2 linked regions of the Sphingosinicella sp. BN140058 genome follow. The protein of the gene in region 1 interacts with the protein of each later gene in a pairwise test. Links are inferred from orthologs where the notes say so. Each region holds a gene or a part of one and is shown on either strand. Other genes may lie near its edges.

Evidence for each region.
Region 2: the proteins of sucC (region 1) and sucD interact in binary tests that used the Escherichia coli proteins (3 or more experiments, as listed by UniProt). The link is inferred for Sphingosinicella sp. BN140058 from one-to-one orthologs.

Annotation. Positions count from the first base shown.
Region 1 is NZ_CP035501.1:2,402,549-2,406,260, forward strand. The notes cover bases 301-3,238. They hold sucC (ADP-forming succinate--CoA ligase subunit beta), read left to right. Parts: upstream 301-1,138; coding sequence 1,139-2,338; downstream 2,339-3,238. Other genes in these bases: ETR14_RS10865 (hypothetical protein), read right to left, coding at 301-578; ETR14_RS10870 (hypothetical protein), read left to right, coding at 657-959; ETR14_RS10880 (electron transfer flavoprotein subunit beta/FixA family protein), read left to right, coding at 2,459-3,208; ETR14_RS10885 (electron transfer flavoprotein subunit alpha/FixB family protein), read left to right, coding at 3,205-3,238. Outside these bases: more of ETR14_RS10865, read right to left, coding at 135-300; more of ETR14_RS10885, read left to right, coding at 3,239-3,712. UniProt on the Escherichia coli protein: Succinyl-CoA synthetase functions in the citric acid cycle (TCA), coupling the hydrolysis of succinyl-CoA to the synthesis of either ATP or GTP and thus represents the only step of substrate-level phosphorylation in the TCA.
Region 2 is NZ_CP035501.1:3,340,405-3,343,682, reverse strand. The notes cover bases 1-2,891. They hold sucD (succinate--CoA ligase subunit alpha), read left to right. Parts: upstream 1-949; coding sequence 950-1,834; downstream 1,835-2,891. Other genes in these bases: ETR14_RS14965 (2-oxoglutarate dehydrogenase E1 component), read left to right, coding at 1,896-2,891; mdh (malate dehydrogenase), read left to right, coding at 1-810. Outside these bases: more of ETR14_RS14965, read left to right, coding at 2,892-3,278. UniProt on the Escherichia coli protein: Succinyl-CoA synthetase functions in the citric acid cycle (TCA), coupling the hydrolysis of succinyl-CoA to the synthesis of either ATP or GTP and thus represents the only step of substrate-level phosphorylation in the TCA.

The DNA.
Region 1 (3,712 bases):
ACTAACCTGTTTAAGCCTCGAGGAACCATCCGGTTCCCATCTGGGAACGTAGATCGAGGTGATAACTGTCAGCAAGGCGAAAAGTTACGCCGCCCAGGTTTTCGCTACGGTTTCGCGCTGCATCGGAGATCTCCCTAAGGGAGAGAGCTGGCCCCGGTCCGCCCGGCCCCCAGGGCATCGGCAATCCGGCGAAGCTGACGCACGGCGAGCACAAGCGCAATCAGCCCAAGGGCGAGCAGTCCGGCGACGCTCAGAAGCGCGTAAGCGATGGCTTCGGGCCATCGTTCGTCGCTCCGACGTGCAGCCTGCGCGGCCTCGGCGATCGCCTCCGCATCCTGCACGGGTCCGAGAGCTGCCCGCGCGTCAGGTCTCTCCGCGTTCGCCCCCGACGCTCCTTCATCGCTGACCGAGGCCGCCGCAGTCTGTTCGACGGTTTCGGACCCCCTTCCAGCAGGCGGCACGCCGCCCCCGTCTCCTTGAGTAATCGCTGCGATCGATGCGAAGATCGACAGGGTGACCAATCCGGCCAGCGCCAGCATTACGGTTCGGAGCAGCCGCTCGAGGAAGCGCATGGACATTGCGGGTCCAATCGGCGGGGACTGGCGTTGTTCCGCCGCGGACACGATGTAGGGCATGGTCTGAACCTCGGAGGAACCATGCGTATCCTGCTTCCCGCACTGGCACTGCTTCTTGCCTCCTGCTCCACCGTCGCGGAAAATCGGATCAGCTCGGCTCTGACCGACGCCGGACTTTCCGAAAAGGTGTCGGAGTGCATCGCCGAGAGGATGGTCGACAGATTGTCATGGGACCAGCTTCGCAGCCTCGGGCGGCTCAGCGAGGAGCGCACCAAGACGAAGATGAACCTTGCCGAGTTCCTTCATCATTATCGCGGCGCGCTCGATCCCGAGGTCTATGCGGTGATGACGCGCGCCGGCGTCAGCTGTGCGCTGACTGCGTGATCCGCCGCCTCAGGATCGCGGGCGATGCGCGTCCGGCTGAGACATGGCGGATCGGAGGCCGCGGCAGCAATGCGGTAGGGCGGCTGCGTCCGCCCAGGGGTGCGTGCCCTTGGCTTCGCGCCGCCGCTGTGCTTTAGGGCCGCCAAACCCTTCCACCGATCAAGGAAGCTCCCCTCCCCATGAACATTCACGAATATCAGGCGAAGGAACTCCTCGCCAAGCACGGCATCCCCGTCCCGGCCGGCCACGCCGCTCTCTCGGTCGAAGAGGCCGTCGCCGGCGCCGGCAAGCTGCCCGGGCCGCTCTACGTGGTCAAGGCGCAGATCCATGCAGGCGGTCGCGGCAAGGGCAAGTTCCAGGAACTCGGCCAGGAGGCCAAGGGCGGCGTTCGTCTCGCCAAGAGCGTCGACGAAGTTCGCGCCAATGCCGAGGAAATGCTCGGCAAGACGTTGGTGACGATCCAGACCGGCGTCGAAGGCAAGCAGGTCAACCGCCTGTACGTCACCGACGGAGTCGACATCGCCAAGGAATATTACCTGGCTCTGCTCGTCGATCGCGCCACCGGCCGAGTCGCCATGGTTGTGTCGACCGAGGGCGGCATGGACATCGAACAGGTCGCGCATGACACGCCGGACCGTATCACCACGATCACGATCGATCCGGTTCAGGGCTTCCAGGCCCATCACGGGCGCGCGCTCGCTTTCGCCCTGAAGCTCGGCGGCGAGCTCAACAAGCAGGCCCAGGCGCTCGGCAGGAAGCTCTACGACGCCTTCATGGCGCTCGATTGCGCGATGCTCGAGATCAATCCCCTGGTCGAGAGCAAGGACGGTCAGCTGCTCGTGCTCGACGCCAAGATGAGCTTCGATTCGAACGCGATGTTCCGCCATCCCGATGTCGAGGCGCTGCGCGACGAAACCGAGGAGGACCCGGCCGAGGTCGAAGCGTCAAAATATGATCTCGCCTATATCAAGCTCGACGGCGATATCGGATGCATGGTCAACGGCGCCGGCCTTGCCATGGCGACGATGGACATCATCAAGCTCAACGGCGCCTTCCCGGCCAACTTCCTGGACGTCGGCGGCGGCGCTTCGAAGGAGAAGGTGACCGCGGCGTTCAAGATCATTCTCTCCGATCCTGCCGTGAAGGGCATTCTGGTCAACATCTTCGGCGGCATCATGCGCTGCGACATCATCGCCGACGGCATCGTTGCAGCCGCGCGGGAAGTCGATCTCAAGGTGCCGCTGGTGGTGCGACTCGAAGGCACCAACGTCGAGGAAGGCAAGCGCATTCTCGCCGACTCGGGCCTCGCCATCGTTCCTGCCAACGATCTCGGCGATGCGGCCCAGAAGATCGTCGCGGCGGTCAAGGACGTCGCTTGACGTTAACGTAAAGGGCAAGCTACGCAGCCCACATTCCGCCCCTCTCTCGGCGGCGAGCCATCGAGCGCATGCTCTGATGTGCTCTTGCGGAGAGAGGGGAAGTTTGTGGGGAGATTCGTGATGAAGCTGCTCGTGCCCGTGAAGCGGGTGATCGATTACAATGTGAAGCCGCGGGTGAAGGCGGACGGGAGCGGGGTCGATCTCGCCAACGTCAAGATGAGCATGAACCCGTTCGACGAGATTGCGGTCGAAGAGGCGATCCGGCTGAAGGAGAAGGGTGGGGCAACCGAGATCGTCGTGGTCTCGATCGGCCCGGCCAAGGCGCAGGAGACCTTGCGGACCGCTCTGGCGATGGGTGCGGATCGTGCGATCCTGGTCCAGACCGACGATGCCGTCGAGCCGCTCGCCGTCGCCAAGATCCTGGCCAAGGTCGCGGCCGAGGAGCAGCCGGGGCTGATCATCCTCGGCAAGCAGGCGATCGACGACGATTCGAACCAGACCGGCCAGATGCTCGCCGCCTTGCTCGGCTGGGCGCAGGGCACCTTCGCCTCCAAGGTCGAGCTGTCGGGCGAGAGCGTCGACGTCACGCGTGAGGTGGACGGCGGCCTCGAGACGCTGCGGCTGAAGCTGCCGGCGATCGTCACCACCGATCTGCGCCTCAACGAGCCGCGTTATGCGTCGCTGCCCAACATCATGAAGGCAAAGTCGAAGCCGCTCGCGACCAAGGCGCCGGCCGATTACGGCGTCGACACCGCGCCGCGGCTGACCACATTGTCGGTGCGCGAGCCGTCCAAGCGCGAAGCCGGCATCAAGGTCGCCTCGGTCGACGAACTGATCGACCGCCTCCGCACCGTGGGAGTCATCGGATGAAGAGTCTCGTTCTCGTCGAACACGAAGCCGGCGATCTCAAGGACGCCACTCTGGCGGCAGTCACCGCCGCCGCCAAGCTTGGCGAGGTCCATCTCCTCGTCGCCGGCGAGGGCGTCTCCGCCGTCGCCGAGGCGGCCGCGAAGATCGCCGGCGTCGGCAAGGTCCACGTCGCCGACGATGCCGCTTACGCGCATCAGCTGGCGGAGAATGTGGCGCCGCTCATCGCAGAGCTCATGGGCCACCATGACGCCTTCGTCGCGCCGGCGACGACCACCGGCAAGAATGTCGCGCCGCGGGTCGCCGCTCTGCTCGACGTGATGCAGGTCTCTGACGTGATCGAGGTGGTCGACGCCGACACCTTTGTGCGGCCGATTTACGCCGGTAATGCGATCGCGACGGTGAAGTCGGCCGACGCCAAGAAGGTGCTGACCGTCCGCGGCACCGCCTTCGACAAGGCGCCGCGCGAGGGCGGCTCCGGCACGATCGAGGCGGTCTCGGGCGGCA
Region 2 (3,278 bases), 940 kb from region 1 along the record:
CCGGTCGAAGGCTTCGATGCGGCGATCAGCGGCACCAATGACTATGCCGACATTGCCGGCGCCGACGTCTGCATCGTCACCGCCGGCGTTGCCCGCAAGCCGGGCATGAGCCGCGACGACCTGCTCGGTATCAACCTCAAGGTGATGAAGGCGGTCGGCGAGGGCATCAAGGCGAATGCCCCCGACGCGTTCGTGATCTGCGTCACCAATCCGCTCGACGCGATGGTGTGGGCGCTGCGCGAATTTTCGGGCCTGCCGCACGAGCGCGTGGTCGGCATGGCCGGCGTGCTCGACTCGGCCCGCTTCCGCACGTTCCTCGCCGACGAATTCAAGGTTTCGGTTCAGGACGTCACCGCCTTCGTGCTCGGCGGCCATGGCGACACGATGGTGCCGGTGGTCGAATATTCGACCGTTGCCGGCATTCCGATCCCCGACCTCATCAAGATGGGCTGGTCGACGCAGGAGAAGATTGACGCGATCGTCCAGCGCACCCGCTCCGGCGGCGGCGAGATCGTCGGTCTGCTGAAGACCGGCTCGGCTTATTATGCGCCGGCGACTTCGGCGCTCGAGATGGCCGAAGCGTTCCTCCAGGACAAGAAAAGGGTGCTCCCAGCGGCCGCCAACCTCACCGGCCAATATGGCGTCGACGGCCTCTATGTCGGCGTGCCGGTGGTGATCGGTGCGGGCGGCGTCGAGCGGATCGTAGAGATCGAGCTCAAGGACGAGGCGAAGCAGAACTTCCAGGTGTCGGTCGACGCCGTCAAGGAGCTGCTCGAAGCCTGCAAGGGCATCGACGAGACGCTGCGTTGATCCTTTCTGCCCTCATGCCTGTCGCAGCCGGTCGGGGCTCCACGGAGTCACCCCGCCCGGCTGCTTCGGCATTGGGGACGGTCCCCGCGCCGGACGGCGCGATTTCTCTCAAGGCCGACTTCGTTGGAGCCGCACACTAATGTCCATTCTCGTCAACGCTGATACCAAGGTCATCACCCAGGGCTTCACCGGCAAGCAGGGGACCTTCCACACCGAACAGGCGATCGCCTACGGCACCAAGGTCGTCGGCGGCACCTCGCCCGGCAAGGGCGGCCAGACCCATCTCGGCCTGCCCGTCTTCGACACCGTGCTCGAAGCGCGCGAGAAGACCGGTGCCGACGCCAGCGTGATCTACGTGCCGCCCGCAGGCGCCGCCGACGCGATCCTGGAGGCGATCGACGCCGAAATCCCGCTGATCGTCTGCATCACCGAAGGCATTCCGGTGCTCGACATGGTCCGCGTCAAGCGCGCCCTCGACGGCTCAGCATCGCGGCTTATCGGCCCGAACTGCCCGGGCGTGCTGACGCCGGGAGAGTGCAAGATCGGCATCATGCCGGGCAACATCTTCAAGAAGGGCTCGGTCGGCGTCGTCAGCCGCTCCGGCACCCTCACCTACGAGGCGGTCTTCCAGACGTCGAACGCCGGCCTCGGCCAGACCACCGCAGTCGGAATCGGCGGCGATCCGGTCAACGGCACCAATTTCATCGACGTACTCGAGCTGTTCCTTGCCGACGAGGCGACCCAGTCGATCATCATGATCGGCGAGATCGGCGGCTCGGCCGAAGAGGAAGCGGCACAATTCCTCAAGGACGAGGCAAAGCGCGGCCGCTCCAAGCCGACCGTGGGCTTCATCGCCGGCCGCACCGCCCCTCCGGGACGCCGCATGGGTCATGCCGGCGCGATCGTTTCCGGCGGCAAGGGCGGCGCCGAGGACAAGATCGCGGCCATGGAAGAGGCTGGAATTCGCGTCTCGCCGAGCCCATCTGAGCTCGGAAAGACCCTCGTTGGGCTGCTTGGCGTCTAAAGAGGGATAGAGCGGGGCGCACGGGCGTTCCCCAAGAGACATTCTCAAGAAGGCGGTAATCGTGGATAATTTCGGCGGCGGCGAACGGGAACAAGGCCCCAGCTGGGCGCGCGACAATTGGCCGGTCACGGATCTCGATCCGGTCAATGCCGGGCTCGATCCAACCTTGATGACGATCGAGAAGGTCGCATCGAAGGCGAAAGCCGCCGCTGTCGCCGCCGGAAAATCCGATGCCGAGGTCGAGCAGGCGGCGCGCGACTCGATCCAGGCGATGACGCTCATCCGCACCTACCGGGTACGGGGCCACCTCGCCTCCGATCTCGATCCGCTGGGCCTCGCGCAGCGTGATCTTCCCGCCGATCTCACCCCGGAGTTCCACGGCTTCACCGGCGCCGCACTCGATCGCAAGGTCTTCGTCGGCGGCGTCCTGGGTCTCGAATGGGCCACGGTGCGCGAGCTGGTCGATGTCCTGCGCGCCAATTATTGCGGCAAGATCGGCTTGGAATACATGCACATCAACGATCTGGAGGAACGCCGCTTCCTTCAGGATCGGATGGAAGGCCGCGACGCCGAGATCCGCTTCACGCCGGAAGGCAAGCAGGCGATCCTCACCAAGGTGATCGAAGGCGAGCAGTGGGAACGCTTCCTCGCCAAGAAATATGTCGGCACCAAGCGTTTCGGCCTCGATGGCGGCGAATCGATGATCCCGGCGCTCGAGGCGGTGATCAAATATGGCGGCCAGCGCGGCGTCGAGGAGATCGTCGTCGGCATGGCCCATCGCGGCCGCCTCAACGTCCTCTCGAACGTGATGGGCAAACCTTATCGCGCCATCTTCAGCGAGTTTGCCGGCGGTGCGTCCAATCCGGCCGACGTCGGTGGATCGGGCGACGTCAAATATCATCTCGGCACCTCGTCCGACCGCGAGTTCGAGGGCGTGCGCGTCCACATGTCGCTGCTGCCCAACCCAAGCCACCTCGAAGCGGTCAATCCGGTCGTGCTCGGCAAGGCGCGCGCCCGCCAGGTGGCGCGCGGCGACAACGAGGGCACCAAGGTACTGCCGGTGCTGCTGCACGGCGATGCCGCCTTCGCCGGCCAGGGCATCGTCGCCGAGTGCCTCGCTTTCTCGGGCCTCCCCGGTTACGGTTCAGGCGGGACCATCCACTTCGTCATCAACAACCAGGTCGGCTTCACCACGTCGCCGCAATTCGCGCGTTCGTCGCCCTACCCGTCGGACGTCGCCAAGATGGTCCAAGCGCCGATCCTGCACGTCAATGGCGACGATCCGGAGGCGGTCACCTTCGCCTGCAAGCTGGCGATCGAATACCGCCAGGAGTTCAAGCGCGACATCGTCATCGACATGTGGTGCTATCGCCGGTTCGGCCACAATGAAGGCGACGAACCGAGCTTCACCCAGCCGCTCATGTATGCCGAGATCCGCAAGCAC